Regions from separate parts of the Pseudomonas cavernae genome, predicted to be linked through region 2. Evidence: predicted binding sites of a transcription regulator. Region 2 holds the regulator's gene; the other holds the start of a gene.
What was found. The regulator sigma-54, encoded in region 2, starts transcription at its own class of promoters, with help from an activator protein. The targets are predictions, from matches to a motif close to ANTGGCATNNANNTTGCTNT.
Positions count from the first base shown of each region.

Region 1 (16,006 bases), 1.7 Mb from region 2:
GCATCATGACGCTGCTCACCAGCACCGGCGCCAATCTGTATGGCATGAATGCGGTGATTGTCGGCGCTTCGAATATTGTCGGCCGCCCGATGGCCATGGAATTGCTGCTAGCCGGCTGCACCGTCACTGTGACCCACCGGTTTACCCGCGATCTAGCCGCCCACGTGGCGAATGCCGATCTGGTGGTAGTGGCCGCCGGCAAGCCCGGCCTAGTCAAAGGCGAGTGGATCAAAGAAGGGGCGATCGTCATCGACGTCGGCATCAATCGCCAAGAAAACGGCAAACTGGTGGGCGATGTGGTCTATGAAACCGCCCTCCCCCGCGCCAGCTGGATCACACCGGTTCCCGGCGGTGTCGGTCCGATGACTCGAGCCTGCCTGCTGGAGAACACCCTGCACGCCGCCGAGCATCTGCACGCTTGAAAGTATGCAAACATAAAAAAGGCCGCATGAAGCGGCCTTTTTTATGCGCGAAGCAAACTATTCTGCCAAACGCCAGGTCGTGCCACCCTTGCCATCCTCCAGCACCACCCCCATTGCGGTGAGCTGGTCACGGATACGGTCGGACTCCGCCCAATCCTTGGCCGCTCGCGCAGCCAAGCGCGCCTGAATCAAGGCCTCAACCTCCGCCGCATCGAGCCGATCTTCCGCGCCTGCGCGCAGGAAGGCATCCGGCTCCAGCTGTAGCACGCCAAGCAGGCTTGCCAGCTCCCGCAGGCGCACAGCCAAGGCCGCAGCCGCCTGTGGGTCGCTTTCGCGCAAACGGTTCACCTCGCGTGCCAGTTCGAACAGCACGGCACAAGCTTCCGGCGTGTTGAAATCATCGTCCATCGCCTTGGCGAAGCGCTCGACATAAGCCTCGCCACCGGCCGCCTGGGCCGCCGGCAAGCCTTTCAGGGCGTGGTAAAAACGCTCAAGCGCGCCCTTGGCTTCCTTCAGGCTGTCTTCGGAGTAGTTGATCGGGCTGCGGTAATGGCTGGAGACCAGCAGGTAGCGCACCACCTCTGGATGATATTTTTCCAACACTTCGCGAATGGTGAAGAAGTTGCCCAGCGACTTGGACATCTTCTCGCCATCCACCCGCACCGCCCCGGCGTGCATCCAGGCATTGGCGTAAGTCTTGCCGGTCGCCGCCTCGCTTTGCGCGATCTCGTTCTCGTGGTGCGGGAACACCAGATCGGGGCCGCCACCATGAATGTCGAAGGTCTCGCCTAAGCAGCAAGTGGACATCACCGAGCATTCGATATGCCAGCCCGGACGCCCAGCGCCCCAGGGCGACTCCCAACTCGGCTCGCCGGGCTTGACACCCTTCCACAGGACGAAATCGAGCGGGTCGTCCTTGGCCTCGTCGACCTCGATACGCGCACCGATGCGCAGGTCTTCGATCTTCATCCGCGACAGCTTGCCGTAGCCGGCAAACTTGCCGACCCGGTAATAAACGTCACCGTTGCCCGGCGCGTAGGCGAAGCCTTTGTCGATCAGGGTCTGGATCATCGCGTGCATGCCGGCGATATGCCCAGTGGCGCGCGGCTCCTGATCTGGACGCAGGACGCTCAAGCGCGCCTCATCTTCGAGCATGGCGGCGATCATGCGCTGAGTCAGTCGCTCGAAGCTTTCGCCGTTTTCCTGGGCACGTTTGATGATCTTGTCATCGATATCGGTGATGTTACGCACATAGGTCAGCTCGTAGCCGCTATGCCGCAGCCAGCGTGCCACCACGTCGAAGGCCACCATTACCCGCGCATGGCCGATATGACAGAAGTCATAGACGGTCATGCCGCACACGTACATGCGCACCTGGTTGCCCAGCAGCGGCTTGAGCGGCGCCTTGGTCTTGCTCAGGGTGTTATAGATCGACAGCGTCATCATTGGCCCCAGGAGTCACGCAGGGTCACGGTACGGTTGAATACCGGCTTGCCAGGTTGCGAATCCTTCAGATCGGCGCAGAAGTAGCCTTCGCGCTCAAACTGGAAGCGATCTTCCGGTCGCGCCTGGGCCAAAGAAGGCTCCGCGCGGCAACCCGTGAGCACTTGCAGGGACTCGGGGTTGATGTTGTCGAGGAAGCTGGCGCCCTCTTCCACCTTCTCCGGGTTCGCCGAGCGGAACAAACGGTCGTACAGGCGCACTTCGCATTCGACGCTTTCCGCCGCCGGCACCCAATGGATCACGCCTTTGACCTTGCGGCCCTCCGGGTTCTTGCCGAGCGTATCCGGGTCGTAGGAGCAACGCAGCTCGACGATATTGCCACCGGCATCCTTGATCGCCTCGTCGGCGCGGATCACATAGCTGCCACGCAGGCGCACTTCACCGCCGGGGATCAGGCGCTTGTAGCCAGCCGGAGGGGTCTCCTCGAAGTCGCCTGCGTCGATGTAGAGCTCGCGGGAGAACGGCAGCACGCGCACACCCATGTCTTCTTTCGGATGGCGCGGCAGCTCGAGGCTTTCTACCTGACCTTCCGGATAATTGCTGATCACCACTTTCAAGGGGCGCAACACGCACATGGCGCGCGGCGCGCGGACATCCAGATCCTCACGGATGCTGAACTCCAGCATGCCGACATCGACCACGCCGCTGGCGCGGTTGACGCCGATCATTTCGCAGAAATTGCGGATCGACTCGGGCGTGTAGCCGCGACGGCGATAGCCGGACAGGGTCGACATACGCGGATCGTCCCAGCCGCTCACGTGCTTCTCATCCACCAGCTGCTTGAGCTTGCGCTTGCTGGTGATGGTGTAGTTCAGGTTGAGTCGCGAGAACTCATACTGGCGCGGCTGCGCCGGTACCGACAGATTTGCCAAGAACCATTCGTAGAGCGGGCGATGATCCTCGAACTCGAGGGTACAGATCGAATGGGTGATGCCTTCGATAGCGTCCGACTGCCCATGGGTGAAGTCGTAGCTGGGGTAGATGCACCACTGGTCGCCGGTCTGGTGGTGATGCTCGTGGCGGATCCGATAGAGGATCGGGTCGCGCAGGTTCATGTTCGGCGAGGCCATGTCGATCTTGGCGCGCAGCACCCTGTCGCCGTCCTTGAACTCGCCGGCCTTCATCCGTGCGATCAGATCGAGGTTTTCCTCCACCGAACGCTCGCGGAACGGGCTGTTCTTGCCCGGCTCGGTCAGGCTGCCACGGTATTCGCGCGCCTGCTCGGGAGTCAGGTCGCAGACATAGGCCTTGCCGGCCTTGATCAGCTCGAGCGCCCAGGCATACAGCTGGTCGAAATAGTTCGAGGCATAGCGCACCTCGCCGGCCCAGTCGAAGCCTAGCCACTTCACATCGCTTTCAATGGCGTCGATGTATTCCTGGTCTTCCTTGGCCGGGTTGGTGTCGTCGAAGCGCAGATGGCAATCGCCGCCGAACTCCTTGGCCAGCCCAAAGTTCAGGCAGATCGACTTGGCATGGCCGATATGCAGGTAGCCGTTCGGCTCCGGCGGGAAGCGCGTGATGATCTTCGCGTGCTTGCCGGCATCAAGGTCGGCCTGGACGATCTGGCGAAGAAAGTTTGCTGCGGCGGGAGTCTCTGGCTTGCTCATGGGGTCCTTGATCATGCTGGTGCGCGGCGCAGGGTAGGCCGGTCAAATCAAAGCGCTTATCATAGCCGAAGCGGTCAACCCCCTGACAGACCTTCGATTTTCTCGATAGAGCGATTCCACCATGATCAAACTGCATACCAATTACGGCGTCATCACCCTCAACCTCTTCGCCGACAAGGCCCCAGAAACCGTGGCCAACTTCGAGGAGTACGTGAAGGCCGGTCATTATGACAACACCATTTTCCACCGGGTGATCAGCAACTTCATGATCCAGGGCGGCGGTTTCGAGCCAGGCATGAAGCAGAAGGCCACCCGCGCCACGATCAAGAACGAGGCCAACAACGGCGTCTCGAACAAGATCGGCACCATCGCCATGGCCCGCACCATGGAGCCGCATTCGGCTTCCGCGCAGTTCTTCATCAACGTTTCCGACAACACCTTCCTCGACCATAGCGCACCGACCGTCCAAGGCTGGGGCTACACCGTGTTCGGTGAAGTGGTCGAGGGCATGGACGTGGTGAACAAGATCAAGGGCGTCGCTACCACCATGCGTTCCGGCCACCAGGACGTACCGGTTGACGACGCGATCATCGAGAAGGCCGAGATCGTCGCTTGATCCTGCTGATCTCCGACCTGCATCTTGAAGAGGAGCGCCCGGACATCAGCCGGGCGTTTCTACATTTTCTCCAGACCCGCGCCACTCAGGCCGAGGCGCTGTACATCCTCGGCGACTTCTTCGAGGCCTGGATTGGCGACGACGCCATGAGCCCGTTTCAGCGCTCGATCGCTCAGGCCCTGCGCCGAGTGAGCGACGGCGGCACGAAGATCTATCTGATGCACGGCAACCGCGACTTCATGATAGGTGCGGACTTCTGCCGCCAGGCCGGCTGCACCCTGCTTGCCGACCCGACTCTGGCGCAGCTGAACGGCGAGCCCGTACTGCTGATGCACGGCGACAGCCTGTGCACCCGGGACGAGGCCTACATGCGCCTGCGCCGCTGGTTGCGCAACCCGCTGACGCTGTGGATTCTGCGCCATCTGCCGCTGGCTACCCGGCATAAACTGGCGCGCAAGCTGCGCAAGGAAAGTCGCACTCAGACGCGCATGAAAGCCAGCGAGATCATTGATGTCACTGCCGAGGAAGTGCCACGCATCATGGCCGCCTACGGGGTGAAGACCCTGATCCATGGCCATACCCATCGCCCGGCCACGCACCCCCTGCTGGTCGACGGCGCGGCCGCACAGCGCATCGTGCTGGGCGACTGGGACAAGCAGGGCTGGGCCTTACTGGTCGATGCCAATGGCTTTCAGCAACATGCGTTTGCGCTGAGCTGAGCCCACCCACGGTCAAACTGAAGCCCCATAAGGCAGGAACACTGCATTCCGGCTCAAGGTCCGAGACAGGCGTCGGCATACCCATGCCGGCTCCATCGCCGATCGTTCGCAGCTGTACAAGGATATCGCTGGCAGGCCGCTCTTTGGGTTCAACCGGCCTGGCGCCAAGACTTCACAAGGGTTGATCGATTCTTTCTGGATGCAAGGGATGATGACCGACCATAAGAATATCTACGATTGCATCAAGACCTTTTTAATATGCCGCGGACAGAATCCCCATATCACACCACTTGCGGGACACCGCAATGAACGCGGAACTCGCGTTCATTGCTCTCGATCAACTCCCGCTCTACGGCCCAGCTAAAACATGGGGCCGAAATTTGGGGGAAATTGGGGAACTCCGTGAGGATACGACTGAGAACATTAGTAGGCGTCCAGAACGCCGCGCGCATCAGCAGCCTTGAGGATCGCCTCAAGCGCCTGTCGAGCCGCCCACTCCACGGTCATCCCGCCAATCGGCACTGACCTCTCGCCATAGATTGACGTGACTTTGACCATACCCTTAGAAACAGCGTATTCGGCGCTGTACTCTCGTCCCTTGAACTCAACTTTGACTTGATCCAGGGATTGATTACTCATGCTGCCACCGCTCAATGCCAGTCCCTAGTATGGAAGCGTAGCCTGCTGCCATTCCCCACTGGCATTGACCTGCCTGGGCGTCTACACGCCACAGAGAAAGGGATTCAAACCTAGATCATGCCAGTTGCGGGACACCGCTATGAAAACGGAACTCGCTATCCGGGCTTTCGATCAATTCCCGCTCCACGGCCCGGACCTTTTCGATCACCCGATCCACGTCCGCCGCATCACCGTATTGATAGGCAAAGCGCAGGTAGTTCTGGAAATGTCGGACCTCCGACTTCAGCAGGCCGAAGTAGAACTTGCTCAGCTCCTCATCCAGATGCGGCACCACCGACTCGAAACGCTCACAGCTACGCGCCTCGATGAACGCCCCTACCACGAGCGTATCCACCAACTTGTGCGGTTCATGAGTGCGGACAGCGGCTCTCAGCCCCGAGGCATAGCGGCTTGCCGAGACTGGACGCAGGTTGATTCTGCGCTTCTTCAAAATCCGTAGGACCTGCTCGTGGTGCACCAACTCTTCGCGAGCCAAGCGCGACATGTAGTTGATCAGGTCGACATGGGTATTGTACTTCGCGATCAAGCTGAGGGCTGTCGAAGCCGCCTTGAATTCGCAGTTTTTATGGTCCAGCAGCATGATGTCCTGCTGAGCCAAGGCCGCTTCGACCCAGCCGGCAGGCGTCCTGCAGCCCAGGAAATCATGAACTTCAGGCAGCATGACCGCCTCCTGCAGTTCGTGGACAGGTATGGCAGATCATTAGCAGGCACTGGTGTAACAAGGCCTGAGTAGCCCAGGCGCCTGACGTCGGGCAAAGTAAATAAGGGGTGATTTCTGGAAGCAGTTGCATGGGCTCACGAAGGCGCCCTAGCGGCGCTGGCAGATGGGTTCGGGGCGGGCCATTATACGAATGCGGGTCAGGACGGCCAGCCGGGCAGTTGATTTAGATCAACAAGGCGAGAACCTGACGGCTATTACAGTAGTAAAAGGCATAAGCAGATTTCAGGGAGACGACCATGCAAGCCATTCGCAGCATCCTGGTAGTGATGGAAGCCGATCAGCCAGAGGGCCTGGCACTCAAACGCGCCAAGCTCATCTCCAGCGTCACACAATCGCACCTGCACCTGCTGATCTGTGACAAGAAGAACGATCATTCCGTCTTCCTCGATAGCTTGAGCGCTTCGCTGCAGCAGGAGGGCCACAGCGTCTCCAGCCAGCAGGCCTGGCATGAAAGCCTGCATCAAACCATCATCGCCATTCAGCAGGCCGAAGGCTGCGGGCTGGTGGTCAAGCGTCACCTGCCGGACAGCCCGGTGAAAAAGGCCCTGCTCACCCCGGACGATTGGAAGATCCTGCGCTTTTGCCCCTGCCCGGTGCTGATGGTAAAAACCGACAAGCCCTGGGCGGGCGGCACCATTCTCGCCGCCGTCGACGTCGGCAATGCCGACAGCGAGCACCGCACCCTGCATGCCAGCATCATCAGCCACGCCTATGAAATCGCCGCCCTGGCCAAGGCCGATCTGCACGTCATCGCCGCCCATCCGTCACCAATGCTGTCGGCGGCCGACCCGGTATTCCAGCTCAAGGAAACCATCGAGGAGCGCTACCGCGAGCAGTGCAAGAGCTTCCAGGCCGAATACGAACTCAGCGATGAACAGCTGCATATCGAGGAAGGTCCGGCCGACGTGCTCATTCCCCAAACAGCTCACAAGCTCGGCGCGGCCGTCACGGTAATCGGCACGGTGGGCCGCACCGGCCTGTCCGGCGCGCTGATCGGCAATACCGCCGAAGTGGTACTGGATACCTTGGAAAGCGATGTGCTGGTGTTGAAGCCGGACGACATCATCGCCCACCTAGAGGAACTGGTCGCCCAGCGCTAAGCGCCTCCCCCACAGACAACAAAGCCGCCTATTGGCGGCTTTGTTGTCTGCAAGCCGGACTCAAACGCGGCTTTCCACGCCCTCGAGCAGAAAACGCGGCGCGATATAGCGCTCGTAGTGCGCTTCCGACAACAGGAAGAACTCGCGATCGATGGCGTCACGCAATTCCGGCAGCGCCCAATGACGGAACTCGGGCAACAAGGCCACACCATAGGCTTCCAGCTGGCTGATCAGGCGGGCGCCGCGGGCGATCAGCTGGTAGGCCCAGCAATACGGCGATTGCTCCGGCACGAAGCGGATCTTGTGCTGCTCGAGCTGGCTACGCAGGCGTGTGGCGTCGAAAACATCCAGCTTCGCCCCCATCACCTGAACCAGCAGAATCTCCAAACGCCGCCAAACCGCGCGCTTTTCCTCCTCCTTGTAGAGGTTCCAGTTCACCACTTCATGATGAAAGCGCTTGCAGCCGCGGCAGACCAGATCGCCGTACACCGTGGAACAGAGGCCGACGCAAGGAGTCTTGATACGCTGGTTGGACATAGCGGTGGTGGATATAGGCAGGCGGAACAGGCTGGCATCTTAGCCCTTTGTCTAGGCAGGGTCACCCCAGTTTCCATGCGGGTTTTAGCTTAACTTTGCCGAGCCTTTCCAGTAGAATCCCTCCGCCTTTTAGGCGCCGATGTCCGTTGGAAGCTGTTTTCAAAGCGTCACGAGCACAGTTGTTTCCAGCAGGAAGATGTTGGCACTGGCTTTCGAGTTCCGAGCCAGCGCCACCCCTCATCCCTCCCTTCCTGCAAGCGTAAAACTTTGAAAACAGCTTCTGGATGGGGCCACTGAAACCATCGCTCTCAGCTCATAAAGCTGCTGCGCGGATGTGTTTAGCGGTTCCCTGAATGCGTCCCGGACACCCTTTGGGACCACTGATGAGGGTAATAACTGTGCTTGAAGCCTATCGCAAACATGTAGAAGAGCGTGCCGCTCAGGGTATCGTCCCCCAGCCGCTGAACGCCGAACAAACTGCAGGCCTGGTCGAGCTGCTGAAGAATCCTCCGGCTGGTGAAGAAGCCGTCCTCCTCGACCTGATCACCAACCGCATTCCGCCGGGTGTGGACGAAGCTGCCTACGTCAAGGCCGGCTTCCTCTCCGCGATCGCCAAAGGCGAAGCCAACTCCCCGCTGATCAACAAGCAACGCGCCGTGGAGCTGCTGGGCACCATGCAGGGCGGCTACAACATCGCCACCCTGGTCGAGCTGCTGGACAGCGCCGAGCTGTCTGCCGCCGCCGCCAAACAGCTGAAGCACACCCTGCTGATGTTCGATGCCTTCCACGACGTCGCCGAGCGCGCCAAGAACGGCAACGCCAACGCCCAAGCCGTGCTGAAGTCCTGGGCCGATGGCGAGTGGTTCACCAACAAGCCGGCCATCGCCGAGAAGTACAGCCTGACCGTGTTCAAGGTCCCGGGCGAAACCAACACCGATGACCTGTCGCCGGCTCCCGATGCCTGGTCGCGCCCGGACATCCCGCTGCACGCCCTGGCCATGCTGAAAATGGCCCGCGACGGCATCGTCCCCGAGCAGCAAGGCGCCATCGGCCCGCTGAAGCAGATCGAAGAAGTCAAAGCCAAGGGCTTCCCGGTCGCCTACGTCGGTGACGTGGTCGGCACCGGTTCTTCGCGCAAATCCGCCACCAACTCGGTGCTGTGGTTCTTCGGCGATGACGTACCCTACGTGCCGAACAAGCGCGCCGGCGGCTTCTGCTTCGGCAACAAGATTGCTCCGATCTTCTACAACACCATGGAAGACGCCGGCGCCCTGCCGATCGAATTCGACGTTGCCAACCTGAACATGGGCGACGTGATCGACGTCTATCCGTACGCTGGCAAGGTGTGCAAGCACGGCAGCGAAGAGGTCATCACCACCTTCGAGCTGAAGACTCCGGTGCTGCTCGACGAAGTCCGCGCTGGCGGCCGTATCCCGCTGATCGTCGGCCGCGGCCTGACCGAGAAGGCCCGTGCCGAACTGGGCCTGCCCTCCTCCGATCTGTTCAAGAAGCCGGAACAGCCGGCTGACAGCGGCAAGGGCTTCACCCTGGCACAGAAGATGGTCGGCAAGGCGTGCGGCGTAGCCGGCGTGCGTCCGGGCACCTACTGCGAGCCGAAGATGACCACCGTCGGCTCCCAGGACACCACTGGCCCGATGACCCGCGACGAGCTGAAAGACCTGGCTTGCCTGGGCTTCTCCGCCGACCTGGTGATGCAGTCCTTCTGCCACACTGCGGCCTATCCGAAGCCGATCGACGTCAACACCCACCACACCCTGCCGGACTTCATCCGCACCCGTGGCGGCGTGTCCCTGCGTCCGGGCGACGGCATCATCCACAGCTGGCTGAACCGCATGCTGCTGCCGGATACCGTCGGCACCGGTGGCGACTCGCACACCCGTTTCCCGATCGGCATCTCCTTCCCGGCCGGCTCCGGCCTGGTCGCCTTCGCCGCCGCGACTGGCGTGATGCCGCTGGACATGCCGGAATCCGTGCTGGTGCGCTTCAAGGGCAAAATGCAGCCGGGGATCACCCTGCGCGACCTGGTGCATGCCATCCCTTACTACGCCATCCAGAAGGGCCTGCTGACCGTCGAGAAGAAAGGCAAGAAGAACGCCTTCTCCGGCCGCATCCTCGAGATCGAAGGGCTGGACGAGCTGACCGTCGAACAAGCGTTCGAGCTGTCCGACGCCTCGGCCGAGCGTTCCGCCGCTGGTTGCACCATCAAGCTGCCGGAAAAGGCCATCGCCGAGTACCTGCAGTCCAACATCACCCTGCTGCGCTGGATGATCAGCGAAGGCTACGGCGATGCGCGCACCATGGAACGTCGCGCCCAAGCGATGGAAGCCTGGCTGGCCAATCCGCAACTGTTGGAAGCCGACAAGGACGCCGAGTACGCCGAGATCATCGAGATCGATCTGAACGAAGTGAAAGAGCCTGTGCTCTGCGCTCCGAACGATCCGGACGATGCGCGCCTGCTGTCCAGCGTCCAAGGTCAGAAGATCGACGAAGTGTTCATCGGTTCCTGCATGACCAACATCGGTCACTTCCGCGCTGCCGGTAAGCTGCTCGACAAGGTCAAAGGTGGCATCCCGACTCGTCTGTGGCTGTCGCCGCCGACCAAGATGGACGCCCACCAGCTGACCGAGGAAGGCTACTACGGCATCTACGGCAAAGCCGGCGCGCGCATGGAAATGCCGGGCTGCTCGCTGTGCATGGGTAACCAGGCGCGCGTGGCTGCCAACTCCACCGTGGTGTCGACTTCGACTCGTAACTTCCCGAACCGCCTGGGCGATGGCGCCAACGTGTTCCTCGCCTCGGCTGAGCTGGCGGCTGTTGCCTCCATCCTCGGTAAGCTGCCGACCGTCGAGGAGTACATGGTCTACGCGAAGGACATCGACAGCATGGCTGCCGACGTTTACCGCTACCTGAGCTTCGACCAGATCGCCGAGTTCCGTGAAGCCGCTGCGAACGCCAATATCCCGGTCGTTCAAGCCTAACGAGCAAAGCGTCAAGAAGAGCCCCGCCTAGTGCGGGGCTTTTTCTTTCTAGCCGGCTCTTGCAGACGGGCCAACAGTGACTACCTTCCAATTAAGGCCTACCGACGGATCATAGGAGGTGCACATGAAGGCTTGGATTCTCGCTGCAATTTGCCTGCTCAGCCTCGGCGGTTGTGCCAGCGAATACCTGATTTCCACTACCGACGGCCAGCTGCTGACCACCGACAATAAACCCGAACTCGACGAAGACACCGGCATGCTCCGCTTCGAAGACAGTGAGGGACGCGAGCAACAGATCCCCCAGGCCCAGGTGAAACAGATCATCGAACGTTGAGGTAGCTCCTTCCTCAATCTTTGCCCCGCCTCGGCGGGGCTTTCTTTATCCCCACGCCACAGACGCTGGCATATCGCTTGCTTCGCAATCGGCAAACTGCTCCAACGGCGGAGCAGCCTCATAGACAATGGCGTCGTTTCCGGTGGCTGATCGCAGCGACCGGGCGGCGCCTTTTTGCCCTGCGATGGAACGAAGCATGACAGCAAATAAAACCGACACCCGCGCGGACCACCTGGCCTGGGTAGCCGGCAGCGATGCACCGGAAAAAAGCGTCCTCGATCTCGGCTTCATGCCGCTGACCGACTCGGCCTCGCTGATCGTGGCGGCGACCCAGGGCTTTGCCCAGCCCTACGGACTAACGCTCAATCTGCATCGCCAGGGCTCCTGGGCCACCCTGCGCGACAAACTGCTGAGTGGCGAGCTGGATGCCGCGCAGATGCTGTATGGCCAGGTCTATGGCATCCACCTGGGCATTGGCGGCAATGCCACCGAGATGGCCATTCTGATGGGACTGTGCCAGAACGGCCAGGCGATCAACCTCTCCGAACCGCTCAAGCGCTCGGGCGTGACCAGCGCCGAAGCACTGCTCACGCGAGCGCTCCAAAACAGTGCAAAACTGACCTTCGCCCAGACATTCCCCACCGGCACCCACGCCATGTGGCTCAACTATTGGCTGGCCAGCCAGGGCATTCACCCGCTTGAAGACGTGCACAGCGTGGTCGTGCCGCCTGCGCAAATGGTTGCTCACCTCAAGGCCGGGCGCATCGACGGTTTCTGTGCCGGTGGCCCCTGGGGGGCGCTGGCGGTCGAGGAAGGCCAGGGCTTCACCCTCGCCACCAGCCAGATGATCTGGGCCGACCATCCGGAGAAGGTGCTCGGCGTCACCCGCGAATTCGTCGACAGCCACCCGAATACCGCCCGCGCGCTGACCATGGCACTGCTGGAAGCGAGCCGCTTCATCGAAGCCAGCCTGGACAACAAGCGCAGCACCGCCCAGCTAATCAGCGGTGACGACTACATCGGCGCCCCGCTGTCGGCCATCGAGCCACGCTTTCTCGGTCATTACCAGGATGGCCTGGGCAACAGTTGGGAGGACCAGCACCCCTTGCGCTTCTTCGCCGAGGGCGCGGTGAACATGCCCTACCTGTCCGATGCCATGTGGTTCATGACCCAGTTCCGCCGCTGGGGCCTGCTGCGCAGCGATCCCGATTACCTCGCCGTGGTCCGGCAGGTTCAGCAGATCGAGCTATACCAGCAAGCTGCCAGTGCCCTCGGCATCGACGTGCCGGCCGAGCCGATGCGCCGCTCAACGCTGATCGACGGTAAAATCTGGGATGGCAGCGACCCGGCCGGCTATGCGCGCAGCTTCGCCCTGCACGCCCTGAGTGACCACACCCGGACAGCCGCGCTGTGATGTCGAGGAGGAACCCACCCATGCTGCGAATTCTCCTGATCAACGACACCCAAAAGAAGGTTGGCCGCCTGAAAGCCGCGCTGATTGAGGCCGGCTTCGAGGTGATCGACGAATCGGGGCTGACCATCGATTTGCCGGCACGAGTCGAGGCGATACGTCCCGACGTCGTGCTGATCGACAGCGAATCTCCCGGCCGCGACGTGATGGAACAGGTGGTGCTGGTCAGCCGCGACCAGCCACGGCCCATCGTGCTATTCACCGACGAGCAGGACCCCAGCGTGATGCGCCAGGCCATCCAGGCCGGGGTCAGCGCCTACATCGTCGAAGGCATCCAGGCGCAGCGCCTGAAGCCGATCCTCGATGTTGCCATGCTGCGCTTCGAGAGCGATCAGGCGCTGCGCGCACAACTGCAGGCACGCGAAGCGCAGCTGGCCGAACGCAAGCGCATCGAGCAGGCCAAAGGCATCCTGATGAAGATGAAAAACTGCAACGAGGAAGAGGCCTACACCCTGATGCGCCGCCAGGCCATGAGCCGTCAGCAGAAGCTGATCCAGGTCGCCGAACAGATTATCGCCATGAGCGAATTGCTCGGCCCCTGACGCGGGCCGACAAACTCCTCGACAGTCGCCCTCGCGCCCGCTTATCTTCGCCGCAGGCCACCGCAGTGGCCGACGTCGCTCGGACGGTTCCGGGCGCTTACGTTTCCGAGGAAAGCATGGCTGAACAAGCTTCGCGTCGCTTTGCGCGCATCGATCGTCTCCCCCCCTACGTTTTCAACATCACCGCCGAACTGAAGATGGCCGCCCGCCGCCGCGGCGAGGACATCATCGACCTCAGCATGGGCAACCCCGACGGTGCCACCCCGCCTCACATCGTCGAGAAGCTGGTGCAGGTCGCTCAACGCGAAGACACCCACGGCTACTCCACCTCCCGCGGCATCCCACGCCTGCGTCGCGCCATTTCGCGCTGGTACGCCGAGCGCTACGAGGTGGAGATCGACCCGGAAAGCGAAGCGATCGTCACCATCGGCTCCAAGGAAGGCCTGGCGCACCTGATGCTGGCCACTCTCGATCACGGTGACACCGTGCTGGTGCCCAACCCCAGTTACCCGATCCACATCTATGGCGCGGTAATCGCCGGCGCCCAGGTGCGCTCGGTACCGCTGGTGCCCGGCGTGGACTTCTTCAATGAGCTGGAACGAGCGATCCGCGAGAGCATCCCAAAGCCGAAGATGATGATCCTCGGCTTTCCCTCCAACCCCACCGCCCAGTGCGTCGAGCTGGATTTCTTCGAGCGCGTGGTGGCTCTGGCCAAGCAGTACGACGTGCTGGTGATCCACGATTTGGCTTACGCCGATATCGTCTACGACGGCTGGAAAGCCCCGTCGATCATGCAGGTGCCGGGCGCCAAGGACATCGCCGTGGAGTTCTTCACCCTGTCGAAGAGCTACAACATGGCCGGCTGGCGGATCGGCTTCATGGTTGGCAATCCGGAACTGGTCAGCGCCCTGGCACGGATCAAGAGCTACCACGACTACGGCACCTTCACCCCACTGCAGGTGGCCGCTATTGCCGCACTGGAAGGCGACCAGCAATGCGTACGGGATATCGCCGAGCAGTACCGCCAGCGCCGCAACGTGCTGGTCAAGGGTCTGCATGAGCTGGGCTGGATGGTCGAAAACCCGAAGGCCTCGATGTACGTCTGGGCCAAGATCCCCGAGCCTTATGTCCAACTCGGCTCGCTGGAGTTCGCCAAGAAGCTGCTGGCCGAGGCCAAAGTCTGCGTCTCGCCAGGGATCGGTTTCGGCGACTATGGCGATGACCATGTGCGCTTCGCCCTGATCGAAAACCAGGAACGCATTCGCCAGGCCGTGCGCGGAATTAAGAATATGTTCCGTGCCAATGGCTTGCTGGATGCTCCGATCGCAATGCGAACTGAGAGCAAAAACACCGAAAACTGACAGTCATATTATTGACGCAAGGTCTTGACTGCCTGATCAGAATTTTCACTCGCAACCCATCTGCCTCGCGGCATACCGCTATTTCGGCGGCTTGCCGCGGCTGGCACGGAATTTGCCGCTCGTCGGCTTTCACTCCGCCATTACGACCAAAGTCGGAACAAAATCGCGTATCCTTGTTCTCACACCATGTCTGAACACAGAGCGTCGGCCTCGTGCTTTTGGGCATCCGGTACACCCAAGGAGAAATATTGCTTCTAGCACGAGTCATGTGCGTAGGCATCTTTTGCCTGGGAAAAGGACAAGCCCAACCACACATAATTACAAGACTCCGCAAATTGGGCGGAAAAATGAAAATTACTGAGGCGCTGGAGTAGCACCCCGACAACGACGCATAAGCGTCGACTCAATAATCAACCGTTACAACAAGAGGTATAACCCCATGGAAATTTATTTGTTCTTTACTTCCCTGCTCAAGCAGGAAGGAACCATGGAGCTATTGCGCTTGGCAATCGTATACGCACATCTTATCGCCTGCTGTGTAGCCATCGGAATGGTTATCGTCAGCGACTCCGCGATGATAAAAAGATTAATCACCGGTGACACTTCCCAGCAGGATCCTCACCACCTTGTCCAACTCAAAAACACCGTATTGATCGCACTTGCCGCCCTGTGGATCACCGGCCTGATGATTATTGGCCTGGATGCATCGATCAAGGGCGAGGAATACTTCCTCAACCCCAAACTGCAAGCCAAGATCCTTATCGTGGCGCTGCTGACCATCAATGGTTTCCTCCTGCACCACGTCGTCATGCCCGCCATGACCAAGGCCGGCTGCATTCTCAAGCTGGAAGCCAACGCGCGTACCCTGGCCGTTTTCGCCGGCACCGTTTCCGGCGTGTCCTGGTTGTACGCCGCCATGCTGGGCGTTGGCCGACCGCTGGCGTGGAAATACAGCCTGCAAGAACTCTTGATTGCCTATCCGCTGCTGATTGCCGCGGGCTTCGCCATGATGCTTCTGCTGATTGATTGGAAAACTTCCAGAAGCAAAACCAAACCTGCACCCCGTATGGCTTACGCCGGGATCCTGGCAGTCAATCATCGGTAATACAAAACACCAATATAAATTGAACAGGGACGTTCAAATATTTAATAGCTCACTGCCCTATATTTCATATCCAGCCTGCCCCCTCCGCGACATCCCCCCAAGCAAAACTCAATCCTGCAATCATATTTAGCGTTATCAACCGCTATTTGACGAAAATACAGTTCTCACCATTCCATCGCTACCACTCCGCTCGTCAGCGCTTTTGAACTTGTCACGCCGCCAGGCCACGAATAGGAGCTATTTCCGTCTCCATCATTCATAAGGACTGCC
Region 1 covers NZ_CP032419.1:2,335,195-2,351,200, reverse strand. Annotated here, with positions in the region: gene folD (bifunctional methylenetetrahydrofolate dehydrogenase/methenyltetrahydrofolate cyclohydrolase FolD) at 1-422, shown strand, start outside; gene cysS (cysteine--tRNA ligase) at 480-1,865, opposite strand; gene D3880_RS10800 (glutamine--tRNA ligase/YqeY domain fusion protein) at 1,865-3,532, opposite strand; gene D3880_RS10795 (peptidylprolyl isomerase) at 3,654-4,148, shown strand; gene lpxH (UDP-2,3-diacylglucosamine diphosphatase) at 4,145-4,867, shown strand; partial or broken gene D3880_RS22925 (alpha/beta fold hydrolase) at 4,959-5,120, shown strand; gene D3880_RS10780 (hypothetical protein) at 5,291-5,506, opposite strand; gene D3880_RS10775 (MiaE family protein) at 5,622-6,227, opposite strand; gene D3880_RS10770 (universal stress protein) at 6,524-7,387, shown strand; gene D3880_RS10765 (DUF1289 domain-containing protein) at 7,448-7,924, opposite strand; gene acnB (bifunctional aconitate hydratase 2/2-methylisocitrate dehydratase) at 8,323-10,923, shown strand; gene D3880_RS10755 (YgdI/YgdR family lipoprotein) at 11,048-11,257, shown strand; gene D3880_RS10750 (CmpA/NrtA family ABC transporter substrate-binding protein) at 11,454-12,671, shown strand; gene D3880_RS10745 (ANTAR domain-containing response regulator) at 12,692-13,270, shown strand; gene alaC (alanine transaminase) at 13,387-14,631, shown strand; gene D3880_RS10735 (hypothetical protein) at 15,071-15,736, shown strand.
Region 1: D3880_RS10750 (CmpA/NrtA family ABC transporter substrate-binding protein) is a predicted target of sigma-54. The motif match lies at 11,322-11,341, and genes of this name have one in related genera.

Region 2 (16,006 bases):
ACGCTTGAAGGAGACGCCCTTCAGCTCGACCGCATAGGCATTATCGGCGCTCATCTAGACTCCTTGCGATGCAGCCTTCCCGTTCAGATGCCAGCGCCCCGAAAGAAAATCGCGCTGACTGGACGGGCCGAATAGGCCGCGCACTATAGCATTGCGCCTGCTGGCACCCAAGCGCGAAACCGCTCGCGCCGGCATTGTGAGCGCGCTGCCAACCGCAGATGCAAAGCTCAGGTGAGTGATTTGCCCTTTGCCGCTATAATCGCCACCCTTTCACCCGGCCAGCGCAACGATTCCCATGACGCACCCCAGTGACCTGATCCAGTCCGCACAGCGCACCATCCGCCTGGAACTCGAGGCGGTAGAGGGCCTGCTGCCACGTATCGACGCCAATTTCGTGCGCGCCTGCGAGTTGATTCTCGCCTGCAAGGGCCGCGTGGTCGTGGTCGGCATGGGCAAGTCCGGGCACATCGGCAACAAGATCGCCGCCACCCTGGCCAGCACCGGCACCACCGCCTTCTTCGTCCACCCGGCCGAAGCTAGCCATGGCGACATGGGCATGATCACCCGTGACGATTTGGTGCTGGCCCTGTCCAACTCCGGCTCGACGGCGGAAATCGTCACCCTGCTGCCACTGATCAAGCGCCTCGGCATCACTCTGATCAGCATGACCGGCAACCCCGACTCGCCGCTGGCCAAGGCCGCCGAGGCCAACCTCGACGCCCGCGTCCCGCAGGAAGCCTGCCCGCTGAACCTAGCGCCGACGTCGTCGACCACCGCCGCCCTGGTGCTCGGCGACGCTCTGGCCATCGCCCTGCTGGAGGCGCGCGGCTTTACCGCCGAGGACTTCGCCTTCTCGCACCCGGGCGGCGCGCTGGGCCGACGCCTGCTGCTGAAGGTGGAAAACGTCATGCATGCCGGCAGCGACTTGCCGCAGGTGCAACGCGGCACGGCACTGAAGGTCGCCCTCCTGGAGATGACCGAGAAAGGCCTGGGCATGACCGCCATAGTCGAGAGCGACGGTCATCTCGCTGGAATCTTCACCGATGGCGACCTGCGCCGCGCCCTCGACCGCGGCATCGACATCCGCCAGGCAACCATCGACAGTGTCATGACCCCGCACGGCAAGACCGCACGCGCGGAAATGCTCGCCGCCGAGGCGCTGAAAATCATGGAAGACCACAAGATCAGTGCACTGGTGGTGGTCGACGCGCAGGATCGACCGATTGGCGCCCTGAATATGCATGACCTGCTGCGCGCCGGAGTGATGTGATGAGCGACGAACTGCTGCAACGCGCCCGCGCGATCAAGTTGGCGATCTTCGATGTCGACGGCGTACTGACCGACGGCCGTCTGTACTTCCTCACCGACGGCAGCGAATTCAAGACCTTCAACACCCTCGACGGCCATGGCATCAAGATGCTGATCAACTCCGGGGTGCGCACCGCCATCATCAGCGGACGCAAAACCCCGGTGGTCGAACGCCGCGCACAGAACCTGGGGATTCAACACCTCTACCAAGGCCGCGAAGACAAACTGGTGGTACTCGACGAACTGCTCGGTGAACTCGGCCTAAAGTATGAGCAAGTGGCCTACCTGGGCGACGACTTGCCGGACCTGCCGGTGATTCGCCGCGTCGGCCTAGGTATGGCGGTAGCCAGCGCCGACCGCTTCGTCCGCGAACACGCCCACGGCGTCACCCAGGCACGCGGCGGCGAAGGCGCGGCCCGTGAGTTTTGCGAACTGATCATGTGCGCCCAAGGCAGCCTGGATGCTGCCCAAGCCGCCTACCTGTAGAGCCGAGCATGCTGCGCAAACTGCTTCTCACCCTGTTCTTTGGCCTCGCCGCCGCACTGCTGGTGGCGCTTGGCTACTGGAACATCGCCCCGGAAAACGACAAGGTGGCCAACACCGGCGCCGACACCGCCATCGACTTCTATGCGGTCAACGCCCGCACCGTGCAGTATCAGGCCGACGGCAAACTGCATTACGAGATGACCGGGACCAAGATCGAGCACCTCAAGGCTAGCGATGTCAGCCTAGTGTCCCAGCCGGACCTGCAACTCTACCGTGGCACGCCATTGCCCTGGCACGTGCGCAGCGAGCGCGCCGAAGTGTCACCCAACGGTCAGGAGGTCGAACTGATCGATGCCGTACGCGTCGAACGCACCGACGCTAAGGGTCGCCCGACCATCATTACCACCAGCCGCATGACCGTGTTCCCCGACAAGGAATATGCGCAGACCCAGCAAGCCGTTAGAATCGAGGCCGCCAACGGGGTGACCACGGCTAATGGAATGAAAGCGTATTTGAAAGACAGCCGGGTGCTCCTGCTGTCCAACGTAAGAGGCCAGCATGAGGTTCGTTAACCAGTTCTCCCTCCGCACCCTGCCCCTGCTCTTCAGCCTGGGTGCCACCATTGCGAGCACCAGCGCCTGGGCACTACCGACCGACCGCGAACAGCCGATCCGCGTGCAGGCCGACAGCGCCGAGTTGGACGACAAGCAAGGCGTCGCGGTGTACCGTGGCGGCGTGATCATCACTCAGGGCAGCATGAAGATCACCGGCGACACGGTGACCATCACCCAGACCGCCGAAGGCGACATCGACGTGTTCACCTCGGTGGGCAAACCGGCCTACTACGAGCAGAAACCGGAGGTCGACAAGGAAATCGTCAAGGCCTATGGCCTGACCATCCAGTACTTCGCCAGCAAGGACCGCATCGTCCTGATCGACCAGGCCAAGGTGATTCAGGAAGGCAACACCTTCGAGGGCGAGAAGATCGTCTATGACACCCAGCGCCAGATCGTCAACGCCGGCCGCGCCACGGGCACCAACGTGACCACCCCGCGCCCGCGCATCGACATGGTCATCCAACCGAAGAAAAAACCCGCCGACCAGCAGGCGCCGCAGTAATGGCCACCCTGAAAGCCCAGCACCTGGCAAAAAGCTACAAAGGCCGCCAGGTTGTCCGCGACGTCAGCCTGTCGATCGAAAGTGGGCAGATCGTCGGCCTGCTCGGCCCCAACGGCGCCGGCAAGACCACCTGCTTCTACATGATCGTCGGCCTGGTCGGCGCCGATCAGGGCCGTGTGCGCATCGATCAACAGGACGTCACCCACCTGCCCATGCATGGCCGCGCACGCGCCGGGATTGGCTACCTGCCGCAGGAAGCCTCGATTTTTCGCAAGCTGTCAGTCGCCGACAACATCATGGCGATCCTAGAAACCCGCCAGGACCTCGACCGCGCCGGACGACGCAAGGAGTTGGAAAACCTGCTGCAGGAATTCCACATCAGCCATATCCGCGACAACCTCGGCATGAGCCTGTCTGGCGGCGAGCGCCGGCGCGTAGAAATTGCCCGCGCCCTGGCCACCGCCCCGAAGTTCATCCTCCTCGACGAACCCTTTGCCGGCGTCGACCCCATTTCGGTTGGCGACATCAAGCAGATCATCCACCACCTCAAGGCCAAAGGCATTGGCGTCCTGATCACCGATCACAACGTACGGGAAACCCTGGATATCTGTGAGACGGCCTACATCGTCAACGATGGCCAATTGATCGCCGAGGGCGATGCCGAGACGATCCTGGCCAACCAATTGGTGAAAGAAGTCTACCTGGGTCACGAATTCCGCCTGTAGTACGGCCGGTGCGCGACAAGGCGGCAGTAGACTAGGAAAACGCCTAAGGATCAGGCATATAATTTGCTTCCTGACGGCACCCCGGCGCCCCGTAGTGGATGGCGCCTCGGCGCCGGCGAATAAGGTACTAAGCCCTCTGCCATGAAACCATCGCTAGTCCTTAAGATGGGCCAGCAGCTGACGATGACACCGCAGCTGCAACAAGCCATCCGCCTCCTCCAGCTGTCGACCCTGGATCTGCAACAAGAGATTCAGGAAGCCCTGGAATCGAACCCGATGCTCGAACGCCAGGAAGATGGCGACGACTTCGACAATGCCGATCCACTGGCCGATGGCGCCGACACTCCGAGTGCTCCCGCCGAGCAGAGCGAGTCCTTCGCGGAAAGCAGCTACCAGGAAGTCAACTCATCGGTCGACAACTTGGAGGAAGGCGAATGGAACGAACGCATCCCCAGCGAACTGCCCGTCGACACCGCCTGGGAAGACATCTACCAGACCAGCGCCAGCAGCCTGCCCAGCAACGATGATGACGAGTGGGACTTCACCACCCGCACCTCGTCCGGCGAAAGCCTGCAAACCCACTTATTGTGGCAGCTCAACCTGGCGCCGATGTCCGACAAGGACCGCCTGATCGCCGTCACCCTGATCGACTGCATCAACGACCAGGGCTATCTGGAGGAAAGCCTGCAGGAAGTGCTCGAAGCCTTCGACCCGGAGCTGGACATCGAACTGGACGAAGTGGAAGCGGTGCTGCATCGCATCCAGCAATTCGAGCCGGCCGGCATCGGCGCGCGCGACCTGCGCGAATGCCTGCTCCTGCAACTACGCCAGCTGTCGGCCAAGACCCCCTGGCTGAGCGAGGCCCAGCGCCTGGCCGGCGACTACCTCGACCTGCTCGGCGGCCGCGACTACAGCCAGTTGATGCGCCGCATGCGCCTCAAGGAAGACGAGCTGCGTCAGGTCATCGAGCTGATCCAGAGCCTCAACCCGCGCCCCGGCTCGCAGATCGAGTCGAGCGAGGCGGAATACGTGGTGCCCGACGTCATTGTGCGCAAACATAACGACCGCTGGCTGGTGGAGCTGAACCAGGAAGCCATGCCGCGCCTGCGGGTCAACCCGCAATACGCCAGTTTCGTGCGCCGCGCCGATGCCAGCGCCGACAACACCTTCATGCGCAATCAGCTGCAGGAAGCACGCTGGTTCATCAAGAGCCTGCAAAGTCGCAACGAGACGCTGATGAAGGTCGCCACCCAGATCGTCGAACATCAGCGTGGCTTCCTCGACTATGGCGACGAGGCGATGAAGCCGCTGGTGCTGCACGACATCGCCGAAGCCGTGGGCATGCACGAATCGACCATTTCCCGGGTCACCACGCAGAAATTCATGCACACGCCGCGTGGCATTTACGAGTTGAAATACTTCTTCTCCAGCCACGTCAGCACCGCCGAAGGCGGCGAATGCTCCTCCACCGCAATCCGCGCGATCATCAAAAAACTGGTCGCTGCGGAAAATGCGAAAAAGCCGTTGAGCGACAGCAAGATCGCTGGTTTACTGGAAGCACAGGGCATTCAAGTAGCCCGTCGCACCGTCGCCAAATACCGTGAATCCCTCGGAATAGCGCCTTCCAGCGAACGCAAGCGACTGATGTGACGGCAACATTGATCCAGGCCAAAGTGTTCCGGTGACAGGCCCGTTAGCCTGTTTTTACACACGGCAATAAGGAGAACGCGGTATGCAAGTCAACATCAGTGGACATCAACTGGATGTGACCGACACCCTACGCGACTATGTCGGCGAAAAACTCGGACGACTGGAGCGCCACTTCGACAAAATCACCAACGTGCAGGTCACCATGACGGTCGAGAAGCTCAGACAGAAAATCGAAGCGACCCTGCACATCGCCGGCGGCGAAGTCGTCGCCAATGCCGAACACGAAGACATGTACGCAGCAATCGATCTACTCACCGACAAGCTCGACCGCCAACTCATCAAGCACAAGGAAAAGCAGCAGGGTCGCCTGCAAGGCGCCCCGGCGCGCTGACACCATTCCCTACCCATGATTCGACTCGAGCACATCCTGACCCCCGGCCGTTCCCTGGTGAACGTGCCGGGCGGCAGTAAAAAACGTGTACTGGAACAAATCGCCAACTTGGTCGCCCGCGAATTGCCCGACCTCGATGGCCAAGATATTTTCGAAAGCCTGGTGGCCCGCGAAAAACTCGGCTCGACCGGTTTCGGCAACGGCATCGCCATCCCCCACTGCCGCCTGCCGGGCTGTGCCGCGCCAATCAGCGCGCTGCTGCGCCTGGAAGCCCCGGTCGACTTCGATGCCATCGACGGCGCACCGGTGGACCTGCTGTTCGTCCTGCTGGTACCGGAAGCGGCCACCGACGAACACCTGGAATTGCTGCGGCAGATCGCCAGCATGCTGGACCGCAGCGACGTACGTGAGCGCCTGCGCCATGCCCAGAGCAGCGACAGCCTGTATCAGGTCGTTGTGGACGTTCAGAACGGTTCCTAAGGAAGTCTCCTCATGCGCTTGATCATCGTCAGCGGCCGCTCCGGCTCAGGCAAGAGCACCGCCCTCGATGTCCTTGAGGACAACGGCTTCTACTGCATCGACAACCTGCCGGCCACCTTGCTGCCGGAACTCGCCGAACGCGCCCTGCTGCACACCGAGCTGCTCGAACCGCTGGTGGCCGTGTCGATCGATGCGCGCAACCTGCCCAGCCAGCTCAAGCGCTTCCCCGAACTGCTCGCCGAGGTGCGCGCCCGCCATATCAACTGCGACGTGTTGTACCTCGACGCCGACGACGCCACCCTGCTCAAGCGCTTCTCCGAGACCCGCCGGCGCCACCCGCTGACCAACGAGAATCGGCCGCTGGCCGAGGCGATCGCGGATGAGGCCAACCTGCTGGGGCCGATCGCCGACCTCGCCGATCTGAAGATCGACACCACCCATCTCAACCTCTATCAGCTACGCGACACCCTCAAGCTGCGCCTGCTGAACAAACCCGAACCGGGTACGGCCTTCCTGGTCGAATCCTTCGGTTTCAAGCGCGGCATGCCGGTGGACGCCGACCTGGTGTTCGACGTGCGCTGCCTGCCCAATCCCTACTGGAAGCCCGAACTGCGCGACCATTCAGGATTGGAGCAACCGGTGGTCGACTACCTGACGGCGCAGCCGGACGTCGAAGAGATGTACCAAGACATCCTCGCCTACCTGAACAAATGGTTGCCGCGCTTCGCCGCCAGCAATCGTGCCTATGTGACGATCGCCATTGGTTGCACCGGCGGCCATCATCGCTCGGTGTACCTGGCCGAGCGCCTCGGCCAAGCCCTCAAACAGCCTCTGAAGAATGTCCAGGTTCGCCACCGCGACCTCAGCTAAGGATTCTTACCGCGATGCCTGCCTGCGAAATCACCATCATCAACAAGCTCGGCCTGCACGCCCGCGCCGCCGCCAAGTTCGTCGGCGTCGCGGGCCGCTTCCCGTGTCGGGTGCGCATCGGCCGCAGCCCGGAAAGCTGCGTCGATGGCAAAAGCATCATGTCGGTGATGATGTTGGCCGCCGGCAAGGGCACCGGCATTCACCTGCACACCGAGGGCGAGCAGGAAAACGAGGCGCTGAATGCGTTGATCGAGCTGATCAACAACAGGTTTGACGAAGGCGAGTAAGCGCAGCCAATGAAAAAGGGGCTGCCAGCCTAGCTGTGCAGCCCCTTTTTCATGGCGCCGGCTTAGCTGCCGGCCACCGTCATCCGCTCGATCAGCACCGAGCCGCTGCGGATATTGCCGCGCAGCTCGAGATCGCCGCCCACCGCCACGATCTGCTGGAACATCTCGCGTAGGTTGCCGGCGATGGTCACCTCCTGCACCGGGAACTGGATTTCGCCGTTCTCCACCCAATAGCCGCCGGCGCCGCGCGAGTAGTCGCCGGTCACCAGATTCAGCCCCTGACCCATCAGTTCGGTGACCAGCAAGCCGCGGCCCATGCGCTTGAGCAGCGCGGCCTGGTCCTCGTCGCCATGGCTGACGAACAGGTTGTGCACGCCACCGGCGTTGGCCGTGCTGGGCAGGCCGAGCTTGCGCCCGGAATAGGTGCCGAGGATGTAGGAACGCAGCACGCCCTGCTCGACGAAGTGCTTGTCATAGGTCGCCAGGCCATCGCCATCGAAGCTGGCACTGCCCAGTGCGCGCGGGATGTGCGGGCGCTCGTCGAGGGACAGCCAGCTAGGGAACAGCTGCTGGCCCAGGCTGCCTTCGAGGAAGGACGACTGGCGATAGAGGTTGCCGCCGGAGATCGCCGCGAGAAAATGGCCGAACAGCCCGCCGGCCAGCTCGGCACTGAACAGCACCGGCACCTCGCAGGTCGGCACCGGTCGTGCACCGAGGCGCCGCACCGTGCGTTCGGCGGCGCGGCGGCCGATGCTGCTGGCATCGGCCAGCTGAGTGCCGATGCGGTTGACGTCGTACCAGTAGTCGCGCTGCATCTGCGCCTCGCTGCCGGCGATCATCACGCAGCTCAAGCTGTGCCGGGTGCTGGCGTAACCGCCGATGAAGCCGTGGCTGTTGCCGTACACCCGGCAACCCTGATGGGTACTCAGCGAAGTACCGTCGGCCTTGCTGATCCGCGCATCGGTGGCGAAGGCCTCGGCCTCGCAGTTCAGGGCCAGTTCGATGGCCTGCTCGGGGCTGATGGCCCAGGGATGGTAGAGATCCAGCTCGGGCAACTCGCGCGCCATCAGCTCAGGCGCGGCCAGGCCGGCGCACTCGTCTTCCGAGGTGTGCTTGGCGATGGCCAGGGCGGCGGCCACGGTATCCCGAATCGCCTCGGCGCCGGTCGCCGAAGTGCTCGCCGAGCCCTTGCGCTGGCCGACATAGAGGGTGATGCCGAAGCCCTGGTCGCGGTTGAACTCGACCGTTTCCACTTCACCTTCGCGCACCGAAGTGGACAGCCCCTGATCCACCGAGACTGCCACCTCGCAAGCGCTGGCACCCTGACGCTTGGCTTCGGCGATGATCTGCTCGACCTGCTCCTGCAGCTGCGGCAGCGCCTGTGGGCCGACACCTTCAATTGCACTCATACTGCACTCCACTCGATTCGGTACTTTCATTCAGCCAAGACCGCCGGCCCTGGACTGGTTATCATGGCGGCGTTTTCCACTGGACTACCCCCATGTCTGACTATCTCGACGACGACTTTTCTGGCGAGAAAAGCAAATCCCAGGTCAAGCGCGAACTGCATGCTCTGCAGGACCTCGGCGAGCGCCTGATCACGCTCAAGCCCGACCTGCTCGCCAAACTGCCACTGACCGACGCCCTGCGTCGCGCCCTGGCCGAAGCGCCGAAGCACACCGCCAATGTCGCGCGCAAACGGCATATCCAGTTCATCGGCAAGCTGATGCGCGAACAGGATATCGAGGCGATTCTCGCCCTGATCGACCAGCTCGACGCCTCCACCCGCCAGTACAACGAACGTTTCCACGCCCTCGAGCGCTGGCGTGACCGGCTGATCGCGGAAGGCGACGAGGCGCTGGAGCGCTTCGTCGCCGATTATCCCGAGACCGACCGCCAACACCTGCGCGGGCTGATCCGCCATGCCCAGCACGAGGCAGCGCGCAACAAGCCGCCAGCCGCCTTGCGCAAGATCTTCAAATACATCCGTGAGCTGGATGAGGCTCAGCGCGGCTTGCGCTGAATCTCATCCGTAGGGTGGGTTAGCCGCGACGCGGCGTAACCCACGCGATGGGTATCGCTGCGCCCAACCCATCCTACAAGCTCAGCCCTCTCTACGACCCGGTTCCGCCGACGGTGATCGCATCGATCTTCAGGGTCGGCTGGCCAACGCCCACCGGCACCGACTGGCCGTCCTTGCCGCAGGTGCCGACGCCGCTGTCCAGGGCCAGGTCGTTGCCGACCATCGACACCCGGCTCATCGCCTCCGGACCATTGCCGATCAGGGTCGCGCCCTTGACCGGCGCGGTGATCCTGCCGTCCTCGATCAAATAGGCCTCGCTGGTGGAAAACACGAACTTGCCGCTGGTGATGTCCACCTGGCCACCGCCGAGGTTGGCGCAGTACAGACCACGCTTCACCGAACGGATGATCTCTTCTGGCTCGCTCTGCCCGGCCAGCATGTAGGTATTGGTCATGCGCGGCATCGGCAGATGCGCATAGGATTCGCGGCGGCCGTTGCCGGTGCGCGCCACGCCCATCAGGCGGGCGTTCAGCTTGTCCTGCATATAGCCCTTGAGCACGCCGTTCTCGATCAGCGTGGTGCACTGGGTCGGCGTGCCCTCGTCGTCCATGCTCAGCGAACCGCGGCGTTCGGCCAGGGTGCCGTCATCGACTATGGTGCACAGGCTCGATGCCACCTGCTCGCCGATCCGTCCGCTGTAGGCGGAACTGCCTTTGCGGTTGAAGTCGCCTTCCAGACCATGGCCGACCGCCTCGTGCAACAGCACCCCGGACCAGCCGGCGCCCATCACCACCGGCAGGGTACCGGCCGGCGCGGGAACCGCCTCGAGATTGACCAATGCCTGACGCAGCGCCTCACGGGCATAGCCCATGGCGCGGTCTTCGTTGAGGCCGTTTTTCTGCAAAAAGTACCGGTAATCGGTACGCCCGCCGCCGCCCTGGCCACCGCGCTCACGACGGCCGTTCTGCTCGACGATGACGCTGACGTTGAAGCGCACCAGCGGGCGGATATCGGCGCCCAGACTACCGTCCGTGGCGGCCACCAGGATGTGTTCCCAGACCCCGGCCAGGCTCACCGTGACCTGCTTGATGCGCGGATCGAGGGCGCGGGTGGCGGCATCCACGCGCTTGAGCAGCTCGACCTTCTCCGCCCGGCTGAGCACCTCCAGCGGGTTGTCGGCGGCATACAGCGGCGCGGCCGCGGCGCCGGCGAAGGCCTGCACCCTGCCCTGCTGGCCGGCGCGGGCGATCGAGCGCGCGGCCTGCGCTGCCTGGCCCAGGGCCTCGCGGTGAATCGCATTGCTGTAGGCGAAGCCGGTCTTCTCGCCGGACTGGGCACGCACGCCGACGCCCTGGTCGAGGTTGAAGCTGCCTTCCTTGACGATGCCATCCTCCAGCACCCAGGTCTCCGAGACCTGACGCTGGAAATACAGGTCGGCGGCGTCGATGCCGGGGCCGGCCAGCTCACCGAGCAGCGCCGGCAGCGCCTCGATGCTCAGCTCACCCGGGGCCAGCAGCTGGTCGCTGACGGATAACAACAGATCGCTCATAACTACTCCAAACCTGGCAGCCGGGGCTCGGCCGCTGGAAAAAATCGTCGGTGTCGGGCCACCGGCATGCGCTGGCGGATCGCCGCCTGCTCGCCGGCATCGCGTTCGGCCAACAGCAGCGCCTCGCCCTGCGCCTGCTCGGCGAGGATCCGCCCCCAGGGGTCGACGATCGCCGAATGCCCATGGGTTTCGCGCGGACCGGGGTGCACGCCACCCTGGCCGGCCGCCAGCACATAGCACTGGGTCTCGATCGCCCGCGCGCGCACCAGCACTTCCCAATGCGCCGCACCGGTCACCGCGGTGAACGCCGAGGGTACGCTGATCAGCTCGGCGCCCGCCTCGCGCAAGGCGGTGTACAGCTCCGGAAAGCGCAGGTCGTAGCAGACGCTCAGGCCCAACCGGCCGACCGGGGTGTCCGCCACCACGACGCGGGCGCCTAGGGCATAGTCGTCCGACTCGCGATAGCGGCCGCGATGGTCGGCGACGTCCACATCGAACAGGTGCAGTTTGTCATAGCGCGCCACCCGCTCGCCGTGTTCGTCGACCAACAGCGAGCAGGCATGCGCCCGCGCCTGCGGCTGGTCATCCGGCGGCAACGGCAGGGTGCCGGCGACTATCCATAACTTGAGGTCGCGCGCCGCCTGCTGCAACCAGGGCAGGATCGGCCCTTGCCCCTCCGCTTCGGCGCGACCGATGGCGGCCAGGTCGCGGCGGCCCATGGCGGCGAAGTTCTCCGGCAGCACCGCCAGCCGTGCGCCGGCGGCGGCGGCCCGCTCGAGCAGACGGCGGGCACTGGCGAGATTGGCGAGGATATCGTCCTGGCTGACCAGTTGGATCACCGCGACGGACATAACGCACTCCCGAAAAGGCCTGCCTGCATGCTAACCCATCGCGTACGGCGTGGGGCTAACGGGGTTTTTCGAACGGTTTCTGGAAACTGATCTTGGGATTCTGCCAGGAACCGGTGACGCCGTACTGCACGCTGGCGAAGCGCGCGACCCGGTTGCCCAGCAGCTTGTCGACCACGAACAGCGCACCGCCGATGGCCGGGGCGCCGACGATCAAGGCGGCCAGCGGCAGGTTGTTGGTGAGCGGCAGGGTCACCAGCAGCTTGGCGTTGACCCGGTCATTGGCCATGTCCAGCGTGCCATCCAGCTCCAGATTGCTCGACGGGCCGGTGAGTTTCACCGGCTCGCGGGTCACATAGACGCCCTCGCTGCCCACCAGCAGGCCTTCCACCCGGTCATAGCTCAGGCCCTTGCCGAGGATATCGGAGAAGTCCAGGCGCAGCCGGCGGCCGATCGAGTTGAAGTTGAGCAGCCCGAACACCCGCAGTGCCTGGGCGCCGCCTTCCACTTCGACGAACTGGCCCTTGCGCAGGTTGGGATCGAGGCTGCCGGAAAAGCGCTTGAGGCTGATCCAAGCCGGCGAGCCGGGCCAGCGACCGTCTGCATCCAGGCGGAAACTCTGGCTGGTGACGTTGGGGGCGAAGTTCCACGCCTGCAGCACATCGGCAAGGTTGCCCCCCTTGACCCGGCCCTTGTACCAGCTGCTGGTCGCCCCCGGCTCGCCCTCCCAGCCGGCACTGCCGCTGACCTGCAGACCCTTGAGGTTGAGATTCAGCTCATTGAAGGCGACCCCCTTGGGCGTCGGGCGGGCCTTCAGCGCCCAGGCGCCCAGCGGGCTGTCGCCCTGCAGGACCTGGGCGATCTGGATATCCAGCGCCGGAATCTGCCGCGGGTCAACTGCCGCCAGCGGATCCGGAGCGTCTTTCTCGACTTGCGCCTTCGGCTCGGCGGCAGGCAGACGCAGGCGCTCGAGGTTGACCGCAATCGGCGCCACGCCGGAGTCCGGCAGCACCAGGCGTCCGGTGACCTGGCTGCTGGCGAGGTTCACCGCCCAGCTGGCATTGCCGCGCGCCAGTTGCACCTTGAGGCCGTCGAGGCTGCTGCCGAACCCCTGGAACTTGTCGATCTGCAGGTCGGCGCTGCTCAACAGCTGCTTGGCCGCGTCGCTCTGCCCGCTGGCGTAGCGCTTGGCCAGCACCTGCCAGGCACCCCAATCCAGCTCGCTGAGCCGGCCCTTGACGCGCAGGCCCTGAGTGGCCGGCAAGCTGGCGGAACCACCGCCGAGCAGCAGCTCGCCGCGCCCGGCGCTCAGTTCTCCGACCGGAGCGGCCACGGCCAGGCTGGCCAGGTCGGCATAGTCCAGCCAGTAGCGCCGCTCCGCGCCTTGCAAGGTCATGCGCCATTGCGCGGTGCGCTCCTGCTCGGCGGCTTTGCCGAACGGCGGCGGCAGGTCGATGGCCAGCCCCTTGAGCGTGGAACCTATGCGCAGCTGACTGTCGGCACCACTCAAAGTCAGCTCGAGCCGATATGGCAAGCTGCCGGACAGCGGCAGCGGCTGGCTCACCGCCAGCCAGTCGGTCAGGCTCTGCAGTGCCACCTGACCGGTGGCCTCGATGCGTGTCAGGTTACGCCCCCGGCCGCCCGCCACCACCGCCTTAGCCCGCACCGGCCGACCGAATACCTGGGCGCGGATATCCGGCGCACTGAGGCCACTGGCGCTATTGAAGTTGAACGCGCCTTGCAACTGGCTTAGCTCCAAGGCTGGACTGGCCAGCTTCAAACGGGCGCCCTGGGTGGCGAAATCCACCCCCACGTCCGGGGCCTGGCCCTTGTACAGCGGAATATCCAGTTTGAGCTTGCCCGTCAGCGGCCCCTCGCCCTGCCAGCCGGCAAAGATCGCGGCGGTACCGATCGGCGCCTCCTGAAGAATCTTCAGGCCATCCTGCACGCTGCTCTCCAGCTCGCCGTTCAGCAGCAGGTGCGGCACCTGGCCCGACTCGACATGCGGGACGGCGACGGCGACGTCGTGGACCCGGCTGTCGAGCAGGCGTCCTTCGGCCAGCTGCACGCGCACCCCAGCGTCCTCGATGAACACCTCGCCGCGCGCCTGGCGCAACCGCGGCCAGCCCGGCTGGAAGGCCAGCTCAGCGTCATGGGTCTTGAAGAACAGGCTGATGCTGCGTGCGGTGTCTTCGGCGCCCTTGTTCAGCGAGCCCTGATACTGGAAATAGCCCTGATCGACGACGCCGGCGCGGATCGCGCTCTTCAGCCAGTCGGCCAACTGTGGGCTGAAGCCCGGCGACAGGGTCGGCAGGTACTTCTCGGTATAGCGGGCATCGCCGTCACGCATGCCGACCCGCAGGTCCATGTAGTCCTCGGCAGCCGGATCGCGCATCAGACGTATGAGCATGTCGCCAGCCAGCTTGCCTTCTTCACCCAGCAGTTGCAGGTAGGGACTGCGCAGGGTGAAGGCCTGGTCGTCGAGGCGCCAGAACAGCTGGGCATTGGCCTGGCGGTACTGCCAGGACTGGGGAAATAGATGATGCAGGTGCAGGCTGAAGTTGTCCGTAGCCAGACGCAGTTCGCCCTGACCAAGATCGCCGGCGAGGCTGCCGCTGACATTCTTGGCGGCCGGAATCTCCTTATAGGCCTCGATGCCCAGGTGATCGAGATTGCTGGCGAACTGCAGGCGCTGCGCCAGCTCCGCCTGCGGCCGGTAGTCGAGCTGCAGGTTGCGCAGGGTGCCCTGCGGCTGCAGCCCGGCGAGATAGGCCGCGGCGCTTTCCGGCAACGGCGCCAGCGCCTGCACCAACGGCAGCAGCGGGCCGAGCTCGAGGCGATCGGCGCTCAGCTGCCAGTGCTCACCTTCCTCGCCGCGGGCGGCACGCTGGGTCAAACCCAACTGCGCCTCGCCCCAGCGATTTTCGCCGAGGCTCATGGCCAGCGAATCGAACAGCAGCTGGAAGCCCTGTTGGTCGCGGGTGAAATAGGCGTTCAGCGCCAGGTCCTGCACCGTCACTGGCTTACGCTCGGCATAGGCGCCGGTCAACTCCGGCGCATGCAGGCGCAGCACGCCGCGTTGCAGCTGGCCTCCGGCGGCGCTCAGCCAGAGTTCGCCGCCGGCCTGTAGATGCTTGAGCCGCCAGCCGCGCATGAGGCTCTCCGGCAACCAGCGCGCCCAGTCGCTCTGCGGCAGGCTGACATACAACTCGGCGCTGGATTGGCGCCAGGCCTTGGCGTTCAGCCGGGCGCGCAGATTCAGTGCCAGCGGCTGGCCATCCGGCAGGGTCAGGCGGCCATCCAGGCGCTGACGCAGGCCGCTACGCAAGCTGAGGTTGACGTAGGTGAAGCTGACTGGCGCCGCATCCAGCGGCTCGAGGGTGAACTGGCTATCGTGCAGCGACAGGCGGGCGATCTTCTTCAGCTGACCGAGCACCTGGCCGAGGTCGAGCGGCGCCGACCCTGGCTGGCGGGCCGGCAAGCCTTCCAGGGCCCAGCTGCCATCGTCGTGCTGCCTGAGGCTGAGCTGCAGCCCCTCGACTTCCAGTGCACTGAGTCGTGGCTCGCGCTCCAGCAGGCTGGCCAGCACATCCGGCACCACCCGCACTTGGTCCAGACGCACCAGGCTGTCGCCTTCGCCGATCTGCACGTCATGGGCATACAACACCGGCGCGAAGTCGTGCCAACGTCCCTCCAGGCTGCCGATGGTCAGCGGCAGGCCAAGCGCCTGCTGTGCCTTGCTCTCCACCTCGGCGCGGTAATCCGCAACCCAAGGCATCAGCTCGCGGCCGAGGCTGACATACAGCGCCGCCAGCACCAGCAGCAGGGCGCACAGGCCAAGCCCCCAGCGCAGTGCGGCACCCAGCCAACCCGCCAGACGGGCCATGTCAGCAAGCGCCCGGCGCGGGCTCAGAGCAGCACGACATCGTATTGCTCCTGGGAATACATGCTCTCGACCTGGAACTTGATGGTGCGGCCGATGAAGGCCTCGAGATCGGCGACGTTGCCCGACTCCTCATCGAGCAGGCGGTCGACCACCTTCTGGTTGGCCAGCACCCTGTAGCCCTCGGCCTGATAGGCGCGTGCCTCGCGGAGGATCTCGCGGAAGATCTCGTAGCAGATGGTTTCCGCGGTCTTCAGCTTGCCGCGCCCCTGGCAGCAGCTGCACGGCTCGCAGAGGATCTGCTCGAGGCTCTCGCGGGTGCGCTTGCGGGTCATCTGCACCAGGCCCAGTTCGGTGATGCCGATGATGTTGGTCTTGGCATGGTCG
Region 2 covers NZ_CP032419.1:4,070,076-4,086,081, forward strand. Annotated here, with positions in the region: gene D3880_RS18515 (ATP-binding cassette domain-containing protein) at 1-54, opposite strand, end outside; gene D3880_RS18520 (KpsF/GutQ family sugar-phosphate isomerase) at 296-1,270, shown strand; gene D3880_RS18525 (KdsC family phosphatase) at 1,270-1,794, shown strand; gene lptC (LPS export ABC transporter periplasmic protein LptC) at 1,803-2,366, shown strand; gene lptA (lipopolysaccharide transport periplasmic protein LptA) at 2,353-2,913, shown strand; gene lptB (LPS export ABC transporter ATP-binding protein) at 2,913-3,638, shown strand; gene D3880_RS18545 (RNA polymerase factor sigma-54) at 3,780-5,288, shown strand; gene hpf (ribosome hibernation-promoting factor, HPF/YfiA family) at 5,371-5,679, shown strand; gene ptsN (PTS IIA-like nitrogen regulatory protein PtsN) at 5,695-6,159, shown strand; gene rapZ (RNase adapter RapZ) at 6,172-7,029, shown strand; gene D3880_RS18565 (HPr family phosphocarrier protein) at 7,044-7,316, shown strand; gene pmbA (metalloprotease PmbA) at 7,379-8,725, opposite strand; gene yjgA (ribosome biogenesis factor YjgA) at 8,818-9,339, shown strand; gene tldD (metalloprotease TldD) at 9,431-10,888, opposite strand; gene D3880_RS18585 (carbon-nitrogen hydrolase family protein) at 10,891-11,739, opposite strand; gene D3880_RS18590 (YhdP family protein) at 11,795-15,622, opposite strand; gene rng (ribonuclease G) at 15,646-16,006, opposite strand, start outside.